Regions from separate parts of the Gluconobacter sp. P5E10 genome, predicted to be linked through region 2. Evidence: riboswitches for the same ligand, from Rfam matches in the RefSeq annotation. Region 2 holds a riboswitch; the other holds the start of a gene.
The links. Region 2 has a riboswitch for cobalamin ahead of KP707_RS10135 (CbtB-domain containing protein). Riboswitches for the same ligand answer to the same signal wherever they lie in the genome.
Positions count from the first base shown of each region.

Region 1: linked by a shared signal. The riboswitch ahead of metE (5-methyltetrahydropteroyltriglutamate--homocysteine S-methyltransferase) and the one ahead of KP707_RS10135 (CbtB-domain containing protein) in region 2 are both predicted to bind cobalamin.

Region 1 covers NZ_JACRVZ010000001.1:168,528-178,970, forward strand. Annotated here, with positions in the region: gene KP707_RS00670 (ABC transporter ATP-binding protein) at 1-52, shown strand, start outside; gene KP707_RS00675 (ABC transporter substrate-binding protein) at 49-1,005, shown strand; gene KP707_RS00680 (beta-N-acetylhexosaminidase) at 1,075-3,225, shown strand; gene KP707_RS00685 (M13 family metallopeptidase) at 3,360-5,429, shown strand; gene metE (5-methyltetrahydropteroyltriglutamate--homocysteine S-methyltransferase) at 5,473-7,785, opposite strand; cobalamin riboswitch at 7,901-8,105, opposite strand; gene KP707_RS00695 (metalloregulator ArsR/SmtB family transcription factor) at 8,173-9,099, shown strand; gene metF (methylenetetrahydrofolate reductase [NAD(P)H]) at 9,129-9,995, shown strand; gene KP707_RS00705 (HAD family hydrolase) at 10,042-10,443, shown strand, end outside.
Region 2 covers NZ_JACRVZ010000004.1:305,919-316,361, reverse strand. Annotated here, with positions in the region: gene putA (bifunctional proline dehydrogenase/L-glutamate gamma-semialdehyde dehydrogenase PutA) at 1-1,497, opposite strand, end outside; gene KP707_RS10170 (Lrp/AsnC ligand binding domain-containing protein) at 1,634-2,086, shown strand; gene KP707_RS10165 (bile acid:sodium symporter family protein) at 2,172-3,101, shown strand; gene KP707_RS10160 (LysR family transcriptional regulator) at 3,088-3,993, opposite strand; gene KP707_RS10155 (M20/M25/M40 family metallo-hydrolase) at 4,203-5,921, opposite strand; gene KP707_RS10150 (histidine phosphatase family protein) at 6,061-6,612, shown strand; gene bluB (5,6-dimethylbenzimidazole synthase) at 6,602-7,240, opposite strand; gene KP707_RS10140 (CbtA family protein) at 7,244-7,981, opposite strand; gene KP707_RS10135 (CbtB-domain containing protein) at 7,997-8,221, opposite strand; cobalamin riboswitch at 8,250-8,391, opposite strand; gene cobS (adenosylcobinamide-GDP ribazoletransferase) at 8,388-9,155, opposite strand; gene cobT (nicotinate-nucleotide--dimethylbenzimidazole phosphoribosyltransferase) at 9,152-10,195, opposite strand; gene cobU (bifunctional adenosylcobinamide kinase/adenosylcobinamide-phosphate guanylyltransferase) at 10,241-10,443, shown strand, end outside.

The DNA of each region.
Region 1 (10,443 bases), on a different contig from region 2:
GCAGATTGATCATGCCGGGAAACGTTTTTTCCATCGTGAGGAGAGTGAATGATGAGACTGTCTCGACTGGCTGGAGGGCTTCTGGGTCTTTCGCTCATGGCTACCACAGCATTTGCTGCTCCTCCCACACGTCTGGTGGAGGGATGGTATGCCCATAACGCCACGCTCATTATGCTCGGCGCGCAGGACAAGATCATCGCAACGGTCGCCAAGCCATCAATCATGCCGTGGATGTTCCGTCTGGTGCCGTCGCTTTCCAAAGCTCAACCTCTGGACCCGGGAAATCTGAACGGAGAAGAGCTTTTACGTCTCGCGCCGGATCTGGTGTTTGTCACCGCATCGAGCCATTCCGTCGCGGCCCTCTCCAAGGTTGGTCTGCATGTTGTCCCTGAGGGCTTTGATCGTTTTATAGGGCTTCTGGAATGTGTGGATAGCACGGCCACCCTTCTTCAGACGCCCCTGGCGACGCAGCGTGCGCAGGCTTATCGTGTGGCTTTCCTTAAGGAAATTTCGCAGGCCGCAACCAACCCGCAAGGGCCCAAAGTCCTTCACGTTGAATCTCTGAAACCTCTGCGCGTGGATGGAGATCAGAGCATTATCGACCAGTGGATCCGTTCTGCTGGTGGACGCAATGCGGCTGTGGGCGTGCATGGGAACAAACAGCCTGTCTCTGTCGAGCAGGTGCTCTCCTGGAACCCGGACATTATTATTGTGGGCGCCAATGCAGGGGACCCTGCCCAGCTTGCCAGTGATGGCGTCTGGTCTCAACTCGCTGCTGTCAAAGCTGGCCGTGTTTACCGCAATCCGGCGGGAATTTTCCCGTGGGATCGATACAGCCCTGAATTGCTTTTGCAGGTCGACTGGGCCCGTCAGATTGTTCAGACGGGTCATGTGGATGAGGCCGGAATGATTGCAAAGATGCAGCAGTTCTATCGTCAGTTTTACGGCATTACGCTCCGGACTGAAGATGCGCGGCGCATGCTTGCAGCTCTGCCGCCGGAGTGACACGATACGGCAGAGTGATACGGTGAAAATCGTTTCAGATACTGATCCGTAACTGCAAGGAAGCCTTGAATGACCCGGACCACGCCTTTCCCTTATGGTTCTTTCTGGAAGAAAGTGTATCTGGGGAGTGCTTTGCTGGCTGGCGCGGTTTTTGGAGGCATGGCCCAGGCGGCACCTGCTCTGATGCCTGTGCCGCAATCCGTCTCGGCGTCCAATGGTGTGGCATCCCTTGCAGGAGGTGTCCGGATTGTCTGGGCCACCCCACCGTCACCCCTTTTGCAAAGAGCCGCAGCCCGTTTTTCTCAACGCCTCGGTGCTCTGACAGGCGCATCATCTGCGCATGGTGGCCCATACGTTCTGCATATCAGTGCAGCCTATGATCCGGCCTATCTCACGGTTGGTGCCAAAGAGCATTATGCTCTCACGACATCAGCGGATGGCGCCCATCTGGAAGCTGACGGACCGGCAGGCGTTGTGCATGGGCTGGCCACATTCCTGCAGCTTGTTCAGAAAACATCAGATGGGGTGGTGGTAGAACGGCTGCATATTGATGATGCTCCACGCTTTGCATGGCGTGGCCTTCTGCTAGATGTGTCCCGGCATTTCGCTTCTGTAGAGACCGTCAAACGCCAGCTTGATGCCATGGAGCTTCTGAAGCTTAACGTGCTGCACTGGCATCTGAATGACGGGACCGGCTTCCGCGTGGAGAGCCGTGTTTTCCCGAAGCTGACGAGCGTCGGATCGCACGGGCAGTATTATACGCAGCCTGAGGTTCGAGACATTGTGGCATATGCTGCGGATCGCGGTATCCGCGTTGTGCCTGAATTTGACGTTCCCGGTCATGCGCTTGCGGTGTTGCAGGCCTATCCGGAACTGGCGGCACAGCCGCTGCCGGAGGTCAACGCCGTTGGTGAAAACCTGAACAATCCGGCGATGGACCCGACCAATCCCAGGACGCTGACATTCATTCGTGCGCTGTATGCGGAAATGGAAACACTCTTTCCGGATCATTATTTTCATTCGGGTGGTGACGAGGTTCTGGGCACTCAGTGGACCAGCAATCCAAAAATTGCGGCCTATATGAAGATGCACGGATACAAGGGTGCACCAGCCCTTCAGGCAGCCTTCACGGCGCAGGTGGAAAAGATCCTGTCCAGCCAGGGACGTGTCATGATGGGGTGGGACGAAGTCAGCGAAGCGCCAATTCCCAAAAACGTTGTTGTGGAAGGGTGGCGCGGCTCAAAGTGGACGGGTTCTGCCACACAGGCCGGCCATCCGGTTGTCGTGTCTTCGGGCTATTATCTGGATATGTTGACTCCGTCCCGGACGCATTACGCCATTGATCCGTATGACACCAAGGCGAATGGCATTACGCCGGAAGAACTGGCGGAGACACATCCGAAGATCACCCCGCTGCTTCAGGCTTTCATCCAGGACCCGAATGCAGCGCCTTTGACCGATGACCAGAAGAAAATGGTTCTGGGAGCAGAAGGCGCGCTCTGGACGGAGGTTGTCTCCGAAAACATGTTGGATGCCCGTCTGTGGCCCCGTACCGCAGCTCTGGCCGAGCGGTTCTGGTCTTCTGAAAACGTGCGGGATGTGGATGATCTGGAGCGCCGCCTGCCTGTGGTCATGGCAGAACTCCAATCAACAGGGTTGCAAGCCGTGCAGCATGAAAATGCGTTGAAGGAGGCTTTGGTACCTGCGCATACCGGCCCTCTCTCCACGCTTTTGAGCGTTACGGTTCCGGTGCGCAATTACGCCTTGAATCGTCTGGCCTCCAAAAGTGGCGATGCCATGTTGTCGGCGCCAGTCGCGATTGCCGATCCGGATGCTTTTGAGGCTATCCGCTTCAACGACATGGCTAAACGGTATGTCGCGGGAGAAAAGAGTCTGAAGGCTCCCTTGAAGGCCATGCTGGCAAGCTGGGCTGCCAATGATGAAGCTTTTGTCGCGATTGCCGCAGATGTGCCTGCTCTGGAGGAAGTCACGCCCGTATCTCACACGGTTGCGGCCCTCTCCAATGCGGGATTAAATGTTCTGAATGGAGCTTCAGGAACAGCTTGGCGGCTGGATGCGCAGCATCTGATCGCTGCACAGGAAGAGCTGTTTCACAACTCATCCAACCATCTGCTGTCCCTGAGGCGCGAGCAGCCTCCCGGGGGGCTGCTCATTGCCATTCTCCCTGGCATTAAAGCGCTTATTTCCAGCCAGAATTAATGCCTTTTTCCATACCTCGCTTTTCTGCGCGAGGTATGGCTCTTGGCGTCCAGGTCGTTTCGACTGTAAACTTAAGTTACAGGCCCGCGGACGGACCAAAAGGCCTGCCTGTTTTTCACATTTAGGCCTCTTATATGCATCAGAAGAAACTCTCCCCCAAGGCCGCTCTGCTGTTGTCCGCCAGTTTTGGCTTGGCAGCGCTGCCTTCGATTGCGTCTGCCAAGCCCGCAGCGCCTCAGATTACTTATGACCAGTATGGTCTGGATCTGGCCGGGCGGGATGTGAGCGTCAAGCCGGGAGACAGTTTCTTCGATTATGCCAATGGCAGCTTCCTGAAAGCGCTCGAAATTCCATCGGATATGAGCAGCTACGGCCCGTTTAACGCGCTGGCTGAAGCATCCCGCCAGCGCATTCAGTCCATTCTGAAAGACCTGTCCGCGCATCCGGTCGCTCAGCCTCAGACGATCGATGAGAAGCTGGGCACCTATTATGCGTCTTTCATGGATGAGAAGGCTGTCGAAGCTTTGGGTTCCAAGCCGCTGGATGCTGAAATCGCAAGCATCCACACAATTACGGATCTGAAGGCATTTGCGCAGTTTAGTGGGGCGTCGTCCGATACGTTCGGATCATCGCCGTTCGCGCTGGACGTGGATGTGGATGCGAAAGATCCGACGAAATATGCGCTCAGTGTGGATCACGCCGGGCTCGGGATGCCGGATCGGGACAATTACCTGAAGCCGGAATTTGCATCCAAGAAAGCGGCCTATCAGGCATATGTCACGAAGCTTCTGACGCTTGTTCACTGGGCTGATCCCGCCAAGTCAGCGGCAGACATTGTGGCTTTTGAAACCGAGATTGCCAAAGTTCATTGGGCGCGCACGGAACTCCGCGATCCGGACAAGACCTACAACCCGATGACGGTAGAAGCCCTGGTCAAGAGTGTTCCCTCTTTTGACTGGATGACATGGTTGCGGGCGTCAGGTGTGCCTGAGGGCGGCCTGGCGCAGCGGATTGTTATTGTTGGTGAGCCTTCCGCCATCAAGGCGGAAGCGGACCTGATTGCAAAGACGGATCTGAACACTCTGCGCGCTTGGCAGGCGTTCCATACGGCGAGCAATGCTGCATCGTTCCTGCCGGACGCTTTTGTGCAAACGCGTTTCGCCTATGTGAAGGCCATGTCAGGTCAGCCTGCTCTGGCAGCGCGTTGGAAGCGTGGTGTGGATTTCACGAGTTCCGCCATGGAAATGGCGCTCGGCAAAATCTACGTGGAGCGATATTTTCCGGCTTCGGATCGCGCGGCCATGCAGACGCTGACGGGAAACCTGAAGGCGGCTTTCCACAGCCGCCTCGAACACAACACATGGATGAGCGCGCAGACGCGTGAAGCCGCGCTGAAGAAGCTGGCCAGCTTTGAAATCCAGGTGGGTTACCCGAATGAGTGGCGGGACTATTCCGATCTGGTTGTGAAGAAGGGCGATGTGTACGGCAATGCCGAGCGGGCTTTCGCTTTTGAATGGCACTATCAGTTAAGCCATCTCGACAAGGTTGTTGACCGCAACGAGTGGCTGATGTCGCCCGCAACAGTGAATGCCTACAACAATCCGCGTTTTGTGGAAGTCGTGTTTCCTGCGGCGATCCTTCAGCCGCCGTTCTTCAACCCGAAGGCTGATCCGGCTGTGAATTACGGGGCGATCGGTGGTGTCATCGGGCATGAAATGACCCATTCTTTTGACGACAAAGGCCGCAAGTACGACGACAAAGGGCGTCTGCGGAACTGGTGGACAAAGGAAGACGAAGCGCGCTTCCAGAAGCTCGCAGATCGGTTTGGTGCGCAGTATGACGCGTTCGAGGTTCAGCCGGGTGTGCATGTGAACGGTAAGCTCACGATGGGCGAAAACATTGCCGATCTTGGTGGGCTGACGTTGGCGCTGGATGCATACCATGCGTCCCTGAATGGGAAGCCTGCTCCCGTCATTGATGGTCTGACGGGCGATCAGCGCGTGTTCATGGGGTGGGCACAGGTCTGGCGTGAGAAGGTTCGTCCGGATACGGAGAAGCAGATGGTCGTCATTGATCCGCACTCGCCGCCGAAAGCTCGCGTAAACATCCCGATGCACAACGTCGATCTCTGGTATAAGGCCTGGAATGTACAGCCGGGTGACAAGCTCTATCTGACCCCGGATCAGCGCGTCAAAATCTGGTAATTGCGTATGATGGGGTGGAAAACCACCCCATCTACTCGCTGGTTTACGGACGCATATAATGGGCTGCCGCAACCATGTTGATGAGTGCAGCTTTCGTCTCCGGCCATTTGCGGGTTTTCAGTCCGCAATCCGGATTGACCCAGAGGGCATCCGGGCTGATGGTTTTGCTGGCAGCCCGAAGCAGGTCCACCATTTCCTCAACAGACGGCACGCGCGGGGAATGGATATCGTAAACGCCCGGCCCGATTTCCGCAGGGTAGCGATAAGCTGCGAACGCATCGAGTAGTTCCATGCGGGAGCGGGCGGTTTCAATCGAAATCACATCCGCATCCATTGCGCCAATGGCGGCAATGATATCGTTGAATTCCGAGTAGCACATATGGGTATGGATCTGCGTGGCGTCCTGCACACCTGAGGCTGAAATACGGAAACTTTCTACGGCCCAGTCCAGATAGGATTGCCAGTCTGCGCGACGGAGCGGCAGGCCTTCACGCAAGGCGGCTTCGTCAATCTGGATAATGCCGCATCCAGCTTTTTCCAGATCACACACTTCATCCCGGATCGCGAAAGCGATCTGTCGGCACGTTTCCGAACGCGGTTGATCGTCTCGCACGAAAGACCAGTTCAGGATCGTGACAGGTCCCGTCAGCATACCTTTCATCGGGCGGCTGGTGATGGACTGGGCATATTCCCACCATTCAACCGTCATGGCTTTTGGGCGTGACACATCTCCGAAAATGATGGGGGGCCGGACATAGCGAGACCCGTAGGACTGCACCCAGGCGTGCTTCGTGAACGCAAAGCCGGAAAGCTGCTCCCCGAAATATTGCACCATGTCATTGCGCTCGAACTCGCCATGCACCAGCACATCAAGATCAATTTCTTCCTGCCAGCGGATAGTCCGGGCGGTTTCTTCCCGCAGGAAGACTTCGTAAGCCTCAGAAGAGAGCTCTCCTCGTGCATGATCCGCACGGGCTTTGCGGACTTCAGGTGTCTGGGGGAAGGAACCGATTGTCGTCGTCGGATACAAAGGCAGCTTGAGTTTGGCCTGTTGCAACGGACGGCGCGCGGGGAAGGGTGAATGGCGCTGGGCGAGAGCTGGATTGCGATCCGCAGAGCGTGCCTGAACGGCAGGATCGTTGATTTTTACAGAAGAGCGGCGCGTCCGAAGAGCCGCAGCGTTTTCGGCCAGAGTTGCTTGCACGACGTCCCGGCCTTCATTCAGGGCGCGCGCCAGTGTGTGCAACTCCTCGATTTTCTGAACGGCGAATGCGAGCCACGATTTCACATCTGCGTCCAGATCTGTCTCCCGTTCCAGATCAATGGGTGTGTGGAGGAGAGAGCAGGACGGAGCAAGGATCAGGTCACGCTGGCGCGCCAGCGGTTCAAGATGGTCCAGAAGCGCGTTCAGGTCGGCCTTCCAGATATTCCGCCCATCCACTACGCCCAGAGATAGCAACAGGTCAGGTCGTGCTTTTTCCAGAATGGATGCAAGCTGGTCGGGAGCGCGGACAAGATCCACATGCAGGCCGTGAACTGGCAGGCTTAGGGCGATGTCCTGATTGTCTCCGAGCACACCGAAATACGTCGCGAGCATCAGTTTCAGGTCTGGAACAGCTGCTGTCAAAATATTGTAGGTCGTTTTGAAAGCTGTAGCAGCATTTCCCGGCAGATCCAGAACAAGACACGGCTCGTCAATCTGAACCCAATCTGCGCCTTCTGCTCGGAGGGCGTTTAGAACCCGTTCATAAACGGGCAGCAAGGTAGGGAGCAGATCAAGGCAATCAAACGCCGGGCCGTCACATTTTCCCAGAAGCAGGAAACTGACAGGGCCGAGCAGAACAGGGCGTGTCTCAATCCCAAGCGCCTTGGCTTCACGATATTCATCCACCACTTTTGTGGAGGCGAGGCGGAACGTCTGGTCTGCTGTGAATTGCGGAACAAGGTAATGGTAGTTCGTGTCAAACCACTTGGTCATTTCGGCGGCAGGGACATCCTGAGGGGTGTCATGAGCATGCCCGCAGCCACACTCTTCGGATGTCGTTTGGGAGCCGCGCGCCATGGCGAAGTAGGTTCCCAAGTCCACCTTGCCCTGCACGTTGCCGTAAATGGCAGGAACAGCACCGACCATTGCGGATGTATCCAGCACATGATCGTAAAGCGAAAAATCGTTGGAAGGGATGATCTCTGCGCCGAGGTCTTTCTGGCGCTGCCAGGCTGACGCCCGAAGGGAAGCGGCTGTGGAAAGCAGATCATCGGCGGAAGAATTCCCCGCCCAGTACTGTTCAAGAGCGGTTTTCAGTTCACGGCGGGTGCCGATACGCGGAAAGCCCAGAGTTGCGACGCGGACGGTCATGAAAGCCTCGACAGGTTCGTGGCAGTGCGCTCGCAGGGCATGCAGGATCGTTCACGCCCCGAACAGGAAATGTGCGGCGTGGAGACATGCGTGACCCGTCCGGAACGCCCCGCCGGAGGATGTTATGTGCCGTGGCAGGTCTCCTGGCTTACGGGTCTTCGCGCTGATTCCGCCTTCCCGGACTTTCATCCAGTGGCCTGTATGGAATCGGCACTCGCCGCTGACAGTTGCGGGGGCAGCGCCGGCTTTGCATCGGCTTCCCTCTTAGCCACGCCGGATGCGTGAACATCCGACATGGAACCATGACAAGCCTTATGACTGCCGCATGTTCTGAAAAAGAGTCAATAGCTCTTGCTCATATAAAGAACTCCTTATATGTAAATCCGTATGGAACAGGCCCTCATCATTTTCCAGGCACTGGCAGACATGACCCGTCTGCGGATTCTGGCCCTTCTGCGCGAGATGGAACTGTCCATCGGCGAGGTGGCGCAGGTGCTTGGGCAAAGTCAGCCCCGCGTGTCACGGCATGTGAAGATCCTGGCAGATGCGGGATTGATTGAGCGCCGCAAGGAAGGAAGTTGGGTCTTTTTGACTTTGGGCGTTCCGGATCTTCTAGAGCCTGTCTTTATGGCGTTGGATCGATGGACTGCGCGGGAACCGGCGGAAATCCGTGCGGATCGTATTCGCTTGCAGGCCATTCGAGATGTTCGTGCGCTCGCGGCGGAAGACTGGTTTGAAACCCACGCGGCAGAATGGGACGCATTGCGTTCCTTGCATGTGTCCGAACAGGAGGTCGAAGCAGCGATCGTAAAGACGCTCTCAGCATCTCCGGTCGGCCGCCTTGTGGATATAGGCACTGGAACCGGTCGTATGATGGAATTGCTGGGAAGCGGCGCCCAGACAGTCATCGGGTTTGATCGCAGTCCCTCCATGCTGCGATTGGCGCGGACCAAGCTGGCGGAAGCTGGTCTGGAGCAGGCTGATCTGCGGCAGGGGGACTTTCAGGCCCTTCCGTTGCCGGAGCATTCAGCCGATGTCGCCGTCATGCATCAGGTTCTGCACTATGCACAGCATCCGGCTGCTGTAATTGCGGAAGCCGCGCGGATTCTGGATGCCAACGGTCGATTGCTGATTATCGATTTTGCTTCCCATAATCGGGAAGAACTTCGCACACGGGATGCGCATGTTCGGCTTGGATTTACCGACGCGCAGATGGCGACGTGGTTTCGCGCTGCCGGTCTGGTTCCCGCAGAACCAGTGGCTCTTGAAGGCGAGCTGACTGTGAAACTCTGGCTCGGCCAACGCCCCAACTAAGCTGAATTATTGAATAAGGAGCTGGCGTGATGCCCGCACAGAAAGGGCCTCTGCCCGCAATTTCGTTCGAGTTTTTCCCTGCAAAGTCGGAAAAGGCAGCCGCCACGCTGCTGGAAAACGCAAAAACGCTAGCTGCTTTTGGTCCGCAGTTTATGTCCGTGACGTATGGGGCAGGTGGGTCAACACGGGACCGCACCCTGGCCACGCTGAAAGACATGGTTCGGGAAACTGGCGCGCCAACGGCTGGGCATCTGACCTGCGTGGGGGCCTCCAAAGAAGACGTCAATGCCGTGGCGCAGGCGTACTGGGACGCTGGTGTGAAGCACATTGTGGCCCTGCGTGGTGATCCGCCGCCGTCAGCCGGGGGCGTCTATGAGCCTCACCCGGAAGGCTACGCGGGGGCTGTGGATCTGGTGCACGGATTGAAGGAGATTGCACCGTTCGAAATCTCCGTTGCGGCATATCCGGAAACGCATCCTGCCGCGCTTAGCCCGCAGTCGGATCTGGAGCATCTGCGCGCGAAGATTGATGCGGGTGCGGACCGGGCTTTGACGCAGTTCTTCTTCGAAGCAGACACATTTCTACGCTTCCGGGACCGTGCTGTGGCCATTGGAATCGAGCGGCCGATCGTGCCGGGTATTCTTCCGGTTGGAAGTGCTGCGCAGGCCTGGAAGTTTGCCGATATGTGTGGTGCAAACGTGCCGAAGTGGATGCGCGACCTGTTTGAGGGGCTGGATGAAACGCCCCAGGCACGGGCGTTTGTCGCGGCTACGATTGCAGACCGGCTTTGTCAGACACTGAAAGCTGAAGGGGTGAAGCAATTCCATTTCTATACGTTGAATCATGCAGATACAGCATCAGCCCTTTGCCGCCTTCTTGGGCGACGTCCGATCTGAATCGGAGAGGGCTGGATTTCCTGCGCAAACGGGGTGACAAAAGGGAATGACAAGATTCCCGATCGTTCTTCTCGACTACGATGGTACTCTGGCGGAAACGCAGCCGGCCATTCTTCGCAGCCTGAAGGAAGCCTTTGAAGCCAGTGGCTACAAGGGCCCTTCATCAGACGCCCTGAAGCATCAGCTGTCAAAGGGTGGGACGCTTCAGACGCTGTTTCAGGCGATCATTCCCGACAGTGATGTTGATGATGCGCAGGCTTTTGTTCGTCACTATCGGGCGTATTACCCTAAAGCCGATCAGGAAGAGACCGTTCTGTTTGACGGGGTGAAGTCAGTGCTCGACGACCTTAAGGCTGACGGGGCAACGCTGGTCATCCTCAGCAACAAGCATGCTCCGACTGTTCATGCCAGTATCGAGCGCTTCGGCCTTGGTGGGTGGATCAGTAAT
Region 2 (10,443 bases):
CTCTTCCACTGAAACTGCAGGATCCTGAATTCGGTTCACAAAGGACGAATTCGCGCCATTTTCCAGTAGGCGGCGTACGAGATAGGCCAAGAGCGTTTCATGCGTGCCCACGGGAGCATAGACGCGGACAGGCCGATTCAGCTTTTCCGGACCAACAACTTCCTTGTACAGCGTTTCTCCCATGCCGTGCAGGCATTGAAATTCATAGGACTCAGTCGTGAAATTCGGTCCTGCCAAGGCGTGAATGCTGGCCAGTGTCTGCGCGTTATGCGTTGCAAACTGCGGGAAAATGGCGTCTGGAGCAGCCAGAAGCTTCTTGGCGCAGGCAATGTAGGAAATGTCGGTATGGATCTTCTGCGTGAAGAGCGGAAAATTCTCCATCCCATCGACCTGGGCACGTTTGATTTCACTATCCCAATAGGCACCCTTAACCAGCCGGACCATCAGGCGGTGATTTGTGCGACGGGCCAGATCAATCACCCAGTCGAGTACGAATGGTGCACGCTTCTGATAAGCCTGAACAACGAAGCCAATGCCCTTCCAGTCTTTCAGGGCTGGGTCGAAACAAAGCGTTTCCAGCAGGTCCAGAGAGAGCTCCAGCCGGTCCGTCTCTTCAGCGTCAATGTTGAAGCCGATGTCATAGTGACAGGCGAGGCGCGCAAGTGCTGTCAGGCGAGGGCCCAACTCGGCGAGAACGCGTTCCCTCTGGAGGCGACTATAGCGCGGATGAAGGGCAGACAGCTTGACTGAAATACCTGGGCCTTGATACGCGCCAGCGCCTGCTGATGCTTGGCCAATGGCGTGAATGGCTGTTTCATAATCACGGTAATACCGATCAGCGTCCGCCATGGTCGTGGCAGCTTCTCCCAGCATGTCGTAGGAGTAACGGAATCCCTTTGCGACAAGGGGCTTGCTGTTTTCGAGCGCGTTCGCGATGGTTTGGCCGGTTACAAACTGCTCACCCATCATGCGCATTGCCATATCGACGCCCTTGCGGATCACAGGCTCACCGCACCGTCCGATCAGGCGTTTGAGGCTTCCCGGCAGCGCTTTCGTCTCTTCCGTCGACAGGACCTTGCCTGAGACGACCAGTCCCCAGGTCGCTGCGTTTACGAACAGGGAAGACTTTCGACTGATGTGCTCATGCCACTGACCGTTCCCAATCTTGTCGCGAATGAGGGCGTCACGCGTGGGAAGGTCAGGGATACGAAGCAGGGCCTCCGCCAGGCACATCAGGGCGACACCTTCCTGAGAGGAGAGATCGTATTCCTGCACCAGATCCTGAACGATGCCGCTACTGCGGCCTTGACGAAGAGCTTCGACCAAACGCCTCGCTGTCTGACGGGCGAGGGCAGCCTGATCGTCCTCAAGGCGAGCCTCACGCGAAAGTTCCGTCACCCGCGGGGCTTCCGCTACACGGGTGTGGTCGGTGATGGCCTGACGGAGCGGAGACCGCGGCGGAACGATGGCTGCAAGGGACGCGAAAGGTGAGGTCATGAGGATACCGCTGTTCTGATGGTCTCTCACAGATATTGAAACGTTTGCGAAACAGGTGCTGGTATTTTAAGGGAGACGACGAATTAAATTCGGTTTATCGAATTTATGGAAAATTATATTTAGCAGGTGGTACGAAGTGGATGACATAGATCGCAGAATTCTGAGGTTTCTTCAGAAGGATGGCCGCATCACGAACATTGATTTGTCACGGCAGATTCATCTGAGCCCTGCCGCTACGCTGGAGCGCGTTAAAAAGCTGGAGCAAAGCGGGGTAATCCGCGGTTATATGGCCCGTCTTGACCCTGAAACCGTCAATCTTGGGCTGCTTGTTTTCATTCAGGTCACGCTGGATCGGACCAGTCCGGATATTTTTGAGGCCTTCTCCAAAGCACTTAAAACCATTCCTCAGGTCAGTGAGTGCTATATGGTTGCGGGCGGGTTCGACTATCTGGTGAAGGCGCGGGTCAAGGATATGACCGCGTATCGTAATTTTCTGGGGAAAACCCTGACCCGGCTCCCGGGAGTACGCCAGACGCACACTTACACCGTCATGGAAGAGGTCAAGGCCGATCCCGAATTGCCGATCTGACGGCTATCATTTTCCCAAGCGGACAGGATGACGGTATGAGGAACGTTACCTTACTCGTGTTCTAATAATGGAGACGCTCCGCCAGATGATGACGCGCCTTTTCCCGGTCTGGGCCATTCTGGTCTCGCTGGCAGCCATCGTGCTTCCCGCGCCGTTCCTGAAACTGTTGCCGGTCATCACACCGCTGCTCGCGTTCATCATGTTTACAATGGGTGTGTCTCTGACAGTGCAGGATTTTTCCCGCATTGCCCGGCGCCCTTATCCTGTTCTGGCGGGGGTAGGATTGCATTATCTCGTCATGCCTTTGGCGGCATGGGGGATTGCACATCTGCTCGGTATGCCTCCCGGTCTGGCGACAGGTATGGTTCTTGTGGGCTGTGTCTCTAGCGGCACAGCCTCCAATGTGATGATTTTTCTTTCCAAGGGAGATGTTGCGCTGTCCGTCAGTATTAGTGCGCTGTCTACTTTGGTGGGAATTTTTGCAACACCATTACTGACACGGCTGTATGTGTCTGCGGGTGTCTCTGTTGATAGCTGGGGGTTGTTCCGAAGCATCATTACCATGGTTGCGTTACCGGTTTTTGCCGGTGTGATCGTCAATACGCTGTGGCATCGGACCATCCAGCGGATTGAGAACGCCTTGCCGCCCGTGGCCATGGTGTCCATTTTGCTGATCATTGGTTGCGTCGTCGCTGGCGCCGGTCCCTCCTTGGCTCAAGCTGGCCCCCTTTTGATCCTGGGCGTTATTCTGCATAACGCGATTGGCTTATTGGGGGGATACTGGGGCGGCAGGCTTCTGGGCTTCGATGAGTCTGTCTGCCGAACGCTTGCGCTTGAAGTCGGGATGCAGAACTCGGCGCTCGCCGCAACGCTGGGCCGTCTTTACTTCTCACCCATTGCAGCGCTGCCAGGAGCAGTTTTTTCCGTCTGGCACAATGTGTCCGGCTCCGTTCTGGCGGCATACTGGGCGGCGCGGCCTCTCAGTAAGGGCACGTCACGGATCAAGGCGCCTTGAGATAATCCTGTATTCGCGGAACCATGAAATCAAGAAAGGCACGCACTCGCGGTGGGCTCTGATGTCCTGCAGGGAAGAGGGCATGAATGTCTTCTTCGTCCTGTATCGTGGCATCACTCAGAACTTCAACCAAGCGGCCAGTCTTCAGGTCTTCACGGACATGATACTCCCCAAGCCGTGCCAGCCCGACGCCTTGCAGGGCCATACGCCTTACCGTTTCACCATTATTCGCTAGAAGGGGACCGTGCACGCGGCGGTCAATCAGCCGCCCTTTTTCCTGAAACGGCCAGACAGGGGTTGTGCGCTGGAAGTTGAACCCAAGGCATTGATGGCTGTCTAAATCCGCAACGGTCTGAGGTGTTCCGTGGCGTTCAAGATAGTTGGGTGAGGCTACAATCCTGCGTGGTACAGCCCCCAAATGACGGACTGTAAGGCCTGAATCCTGCAGTCGGCCGACACGGAAGGCGACGTCTGTCCGGTCAAGGTAAAGGTCTGTTACGTCGTCGGAAAGTGAGAGATCAATCAGGATTTCTGGATAGGCATTCCAGAACGCGGGGAGGAATGGCTCCAGTCCAAGGGTGCCGAACGCAACGGATGCATTGACCCGGACCGTCCCTCTGGGCTGCATGGTTCCCGTTGTGAGGCTGCGTTCAATATCATCGAGATCAGCTATCAGGCTGACAGCGCGCGTATAATAGGTCTGTCCCTCCTCCGTTACGGAAAGGCGGCGGGTCGAGCGTTCGATCAGGCGGACACCCAGACGGGCTTCAATTCTGGCGATGAGCTTGCTGACGGTTGATGGCGTCATGACCAGCAGCCGGGCGGCTTCCGAGAAACTGCCGCTTTCGACTACCCGCAGAAAAACCTGCATTTCGCCAACGCGATTGTCCATCTCGATCTCATCTATGAACGGGTTGCAGGAACTTTGTTCAAAGCGCGCAAATTTTAAGGCGCGCATGATGTCAAGCGTGGATTGCCACCTGCTTGAACAAGGCCGCTGGAAATGTTCTTCGCTACGAAACGGATTAAGAAATTTCCAGAATATATCGTTTAAAATCAAAATTCAGGCGGCTCTTTCTCCGAGCCGCCTGAACCTGAAGTTTAGTGAGCCGAACGAACGTCGTTGCTCTTTTCACGGATGGCCCGGAACTCGGAGCCACCTTTCCACGTCGGCCAATCATGCGAGAAGGCCGCATTATATCCGACCTGGCGGACAACATCGACGTCCTGCGCCGCACCTCTGACGTCCCAGTCAGGGCTCCAGGCATCGCAGGCCTGATGATAGCAGGCCATATATGCCGTCAGCCATTTGCTGCCTGCGGCTGTTCCACCCTGAAGAAGATCGAACGGGCCAGCCATATCCATAACTGCGAGAACGGGCACGCCAGCGCGAGCGAAGGGCAGATGGTCCGCACGGTAGAAGGCTCCGCGCTCCGGCATGGCTTCCGGCTGGGTTGTACGGCCCTGCTTGAGAGCCGCGGCTGCGAAGTCGTCCTGCAGAGTGTCCTGTCCAGCGCCGATAATGAAGGCATTATGAGCTGGGCCTGCCATCTGAAGCACATCCATGGTCAGGTTAGCCGCAGTCTTGTCCAGGGGCGCCAGCGGATGGGCGACATACCAGCTCGATCCCAGAAGGCCACGCTCTTCCCCGGTCCAGGATGCAAAACTGACAGTCCGTTTTGGCTTTGGCCCGTTCTTGAAAGCCCGTGCGATTTCCAGAACGGCTGCAATACCAGAGCCGTCGTCAATCGCTCCGCGCCGAATAACGGTCTTGCCCGCGGCGTCGGTGCTTTTACCAAACGCATCCCAGTGCGCGCCGAACATTACGGTTTCGTCGGGATAATCCGTACCGGTGATCTTGCCGATGACGTTCTGGCTCTGGAGGTGATCGACCTTGACCGGCATGTCCACTGAAAGCGTCGTGTCATGAATGTTGACCGGATGGAAATCCGGCGAACGCGCCTGACGACGCAGACGGTTCAGATCCAGCCCGGCGCGCGCAAACAATGTTTTGGCTGCATTGCCTTCGATCCAGCCGATCATCGGTACGGACTTCAGGTCCTTATCGTCGTGAAGAATGTCATATTCTTCACCCTGAGGTGCGACGACGGTGCTCCAGGGATAGGACGCGCCCGGAGTATCATGAATGATCAGCGCTCCGGCTGCACCGCGACGGGCTGCTTCCTCGAACTTGTAGGTCCAGCGGCCGTAATACGTCATGGTCTTGCCACCAAAGCGCCCAGCAACAGGCTCCTCTGGTCCAGCATCGAAATCAGGATCATTCACCAGGAAGACCGCAATCTTGCCGTGTAGATCAACCTGCTTGAAGTCATTCCAGCGACGTTCCGGCGCCGTCACACCATAGCCCACGAAGACCAGAGGGACGTTTGACAGCTGAAGGCGCTCGATCGGCTGGAGCGTTGACATGACGATATCTGTCAGCTGATGAAGCGGCAGAGCAGCCTGACCCCGTGTCTTGATCGTCGCGATTGCTTTCGGATCAGGGCGGGTGCGGATCATGGGGACATTCTGCGTCCATCCGCCATTTTCGCCGCCAGGTTCCAGTCCAAGCTTCTGGTACTGATCAATCAGCCACTTGACCGTGACGGCCTCACCTGGGGTGCCAGGGGCGCGTCCTTCAAATGCGTCCGAAGCCAGAACCCGCATTGTCTCCGACATTCGAGCCGGGTCGATAGGGCCGGAGGCGCCTGCGTCAGACGCTGCATGGGCCCCGGAAACGCCGATTGCGAGCGGAGCTATCGCGAAAGCGGCAAGAGCGGTAGCCAATTTCAGGCGGTTTCGAAGGGAAGATTTGTGCATCATGTCCTCAGTCTTTGTCATAACGCGTGTCTGACGAGATGAGGCATACCTTACACATCGGATTGCTGATCAGGAAATGGCATAAAATCATCGGACTGGCTGGTTGACGGAAAACGCGTCGCACCCCCATCTACGATTAATGACCACTCTTACCATTCCGGTTCTCCTGTCCCGCCATCCTCCCGTTGAGGGGAGTGAAGGCCTTTGTTATGGGCGACAGGAGATGGAACTCAGAGCGGGGTGGGAGGCTCAGGCCGCTGGTCTGCTGACCCTTGCAAAGGGCGCCGGTTGTTCAGTCATCTACACGTCACCATCGGCCCGGTGTCTGTCTGTCGCGCGAAGACTTGAGGCACAGACCGGGTGGCCGCTGCGTTTGGATGACCGGTTACTGGAGCTAAATTTTGGCCAGTGGGAAGGGCTATCCTGGAATGTTGTGCCGCGTGTGGCTCTCGATAGCTGGGCCGAAGATCCTGAAGGGTTTTCTCCGCCGCGTGGTGAAAGTGGGCGAGCGCTACAGGAACGTGTGCAGTCTTTCTGGGCAGACCTCGTTCAGGCTGGAGAGGCCGCATTAGTCATTTCGCACGGCGGCCCACTTCGTCTCCTTGATGGGCTTGCCAAAGGAGAAAGGGCGAACCTGCTAGCACCTTCAATGCCGCAGGGCAGCAGCAGGCTCCATTACGTCATCGTTTGATCCACTGACGTCGGTCCGGGTTTCTTGTTTCCCATCCCATGCGCTCCAGTTCTGGCGTTTTGGCATGTGCTGCCGGATATCCGATGCAAAGATACGCGATAAGGTTCCATCCCGGCTCGGCATCGAGAAGGTCTGACACGTGCTCAGGCTCAAGAATGGAGACCCAGCCCAGCCCAACACCAGCCGCCGTTGCGGCCAGCCAGAACGTATGGATGGCCATCACAGCGGACCACGTCGTTGTTTCCGGCATGGTCGCACGTCCGAGACCATGTCCTTGATCCGGGAATGTTTCGCAGAAGACGGCGACATGATGCGGGGCATCATCTAATCCGGCCAGTTTGAGCGTCGCATAGGATGCTGCTTGTGCGCCTTCATATCCCTGAAGGGCTTCCCGGTTACAGGTTTCAAAGCTTTTCCGAACGGCTGCTTTTCGCTCCTGGTTTTCAACGAGCACGAAGCGCCAGGGCTCACTCAAACCAACGGAAGGCGCCAAAGTCGATGCATGCAGGAGATGATCCAGCACCGATGTGGGCAGAGGATCACGTTGGAAATGTCGCGCATCGCGACGCCATGTGAAAAGGCGCTCCAGATCTTTTCTGAAATCGTCTGAAAAGGCTGGTGCCGTCATGGTTTATCCGTTGCGTGCAAAAGGTTTGTCAGCGCCTGCCGTCAGGACACGGGATGCCAGAGGGCCGAAGAGCAGTCCGATCGTAGCCCATAGAACGATCTGCATCCCCAAGGCTGCCTCCCGGAATCGCCAGAGCACTGTTGCCGGGAAATCTGATGGAACTTCGTTGATATCAGGCATACCGGCTTGTCCGGCGGCCACCAGAATGATGAAGACTCCGAGGGAGGCTAGCACTCCGTTCCAATGACCCAGGCGCCCGATGAGTGGTCGGCTGACCATATAGGATGCCGCTGCCGCGCAAAGCGACAGAGCGATCATACCGAAATAGGCGCCGGTTCGTAGGCCGATGGTGGATGGAAGGCCAACGGCAGGGGGATTGGGAGCATATTTCAGGTCTGGCACCAGCACGAACACAACAAATGCTGCGGCTGCCAGAAGTGCAGATAAGGCTCGCGGCGAAAAGCGGCCTACGCGACCGTATGCAAAAGCAAAAATAGTCGCGAAGATGCCGCCGTAAGCCGCGCCATACATAACGGCAGCGGTGAGAAGCCCGAAAGACGCCTGTACGCCTCGGCTGATAATTTCCGGTTCAGGCGGCTCGCCAGCAGCGAGGTCTTTCGCGCTCTCGAATGCAATCGCAAGATTGACCTGCGGCTCTCCAAAAAAACGTGCAAACACGAACGCAAGCAATGCGGCAGCAATCCCGGCAATCATGCCGCGGCTCAAAAGACGACCTGTCATGAAACTATGCTGCGTTTAGTGGCAGGGGAAACCGAGAAGATGGCGCCCATCATGAACAAATTCATGAACTGCGTGCCCTGAAATCAAAGACGTCGCACCTTGTTCTGCACCAACAAAATAAAGCAGCATAAGGCTGAGCACGACCGTAAAGGCAGCCCATGGAAGGAGCGTGCGGATCGGCAGCGCAACCGGTGCGGCGATGCTGGCGGGCAGGTGGGACGGGGAAAGGCTCTGGCTCATAATAGGCTCCGCTGGAAAAGCGCGTTCTGCGGTTGAAAATTGGTAAAGGAGGTCTGGCTTCGCAACGTGATTTCACGAGCATTACAGTGGCGCGACCGCACCGGATTTGCACCGGCTTCTCCCTGCTTTCGCTAACAGGAAGGATGTAACCTTTCATGCGGGAGTGTCAACTTTTCCATGCTGAGGCCAGCACTGTCAGGAGAACGCACTCAGCGAGACTGGCCGTTGCTCCGAGTACGTCTCCGGTATAGCCGCCAAGCATTTTTCGGGCTACGGCGCGAACTCCAAGCATCGTGCACAGGGCGGCAAGAATAGTCTGGAAGCCCAGTTGTGCGGGGAGGCAAATTACCGTCATGCAAAAGCCGGAAAACAAGGCGCCCAGCAACTGATCCCGTGTCAGATTGGACAGCTGTTTTGCCAGCCCGTTGTCACGAGCAGGCTTGGTGAGGAACGCCAGGAGAGGGAGTACTGCGCGGGATAGCGCTCCCGTTGCAGCCATTGCCGGCAAGATCATTGAAGGAGGCAGCGCTGCTAACGTCGTAACGCGGCCGATTAAGCTGATGCCCAAAGCTAACCCCCCATAGCTGCCGATACGACTATCGCGCATGATGGTCAGGCGCTTCTCAGGAGTATGGCCACCACCACATCCGTCCGCCATATCCGCCAGTCCGTCTTCGTGCAGGCCTCCGGTTAAGAGAACTTGTAGGCCGACGCTCCAGGCTGCCGCTACCAGAGGGGGAACACTCAAGGCACTCAGCAGCAAGAACACTGATGCGCTGAGAATACCGATAAGCGCGCCAACCAGGGGCCAGCACCAGACAGACCGCGCCAGAGACCAGTCCTGTCCGCTGACGCGCAGCCATCCCAAGGGAAGGCGGGTCAGCAGGCCCGCACCACAGGCAATGTCTTCTCGAATGGTGCGCCAAAGCCTCATTGAATGGAGACGTCTGATTGGGAAACAGCAGCCTCAGCGAACGTCGCCATACCGTTGTGGCAGGCCAATGCCGCTCTGAGGACGGGAATGGCAACGGCAGACCCAGATCCCTCTCCAAGGCGCAAGCCTAGGTCCAGTATTGGTTTCAGCCTGAGGGCATCTGCCAGCTTTCGGTGACCAGCCTCAGCGGAACAATGCGAGAGCTGTGTGTGGTCGAGTGCTGAGGCAGTCAGTTTGATCAATGGCAGCACGGCTGCGGTACAGACGAAGCCGTCAAGCAGAACCGGGATACGATGGTGTCTGGCGGCCAGAACACTTCCCAGTATGGCGGCCAGTTCGTAACCACCCAGACAACGTGCGGCATGCAAGGGGTCGTTAAGTGACGCCGCGTGCAGACACAGGGCCTCATCAATAACAGAAGCCTTGAGGTTGACGCCCGCCTGATCGAGACCCGTTCCACGTCCTGCCCAGTCCGCGCCTGTGCCCCCCAGAAGCGCTGCGCAAAGTGCGGCGGAGGGGGTTGTGTTGCCAATACCCATTTCGCCTGGGCAAAACAGATCCAGCGCGGGGGATACGGCGGTGTATCCGACCGAGACCGCATCAAGGAATTCGTCTTCGCCCATAGCTGGGGTCGCGGTAAAATCTGCTGTGGCCATTAGATTTCGGACGGGCACAACAGTAAGGTTCGCACCAGCATTCCGGGCAAGCTGATTGATTGCTGCGCCGCCACGCTGGAAATTCGACACCATTTGGGCCGTAACATCCGAAGGCCACGGAGATACCCCCCGGCGGACCACACCATGATTTCCTGCAAAAATCGTTATCTGAACGTGTTCTAGCGTTGGTTTCTGATGGCCTTGCCATTCACCGAGCCAAATGGACAGCTCTTCCAACCGCCCGAGGCTGCCGGGAGGTTTGGTCAGAGTTGCGTCTCGCTCCGCTATCAGGGCGGCGACTTTTGGGTCGGGGTCTGGAAGTGACAGGCAGGCAGTGCGAAGTTCTGCCATGCTGGCGAAAGGGGGCTGACAGGACGAGGGCATGATGTGCGGTGGCATGACAGGTCTTTTGTGCTGTTATCAGGGACCATGCAAGAAGAAGGCGCAGGAGACATTGTGGCACAGACCATCACGCAAACAGGACTACCGGATGTGTCACTGGTCCTCGGGGGCGCCAGGTCAGGAAAAAGCGGGATCGCTGAGGCACTCATCACTGCCCTTCCGGCCCCTTGGGTTTACCTCGCGACCGGTCGGGCTTTTGATGAAGAAATGCAGGCCAGGATAGATTTGCA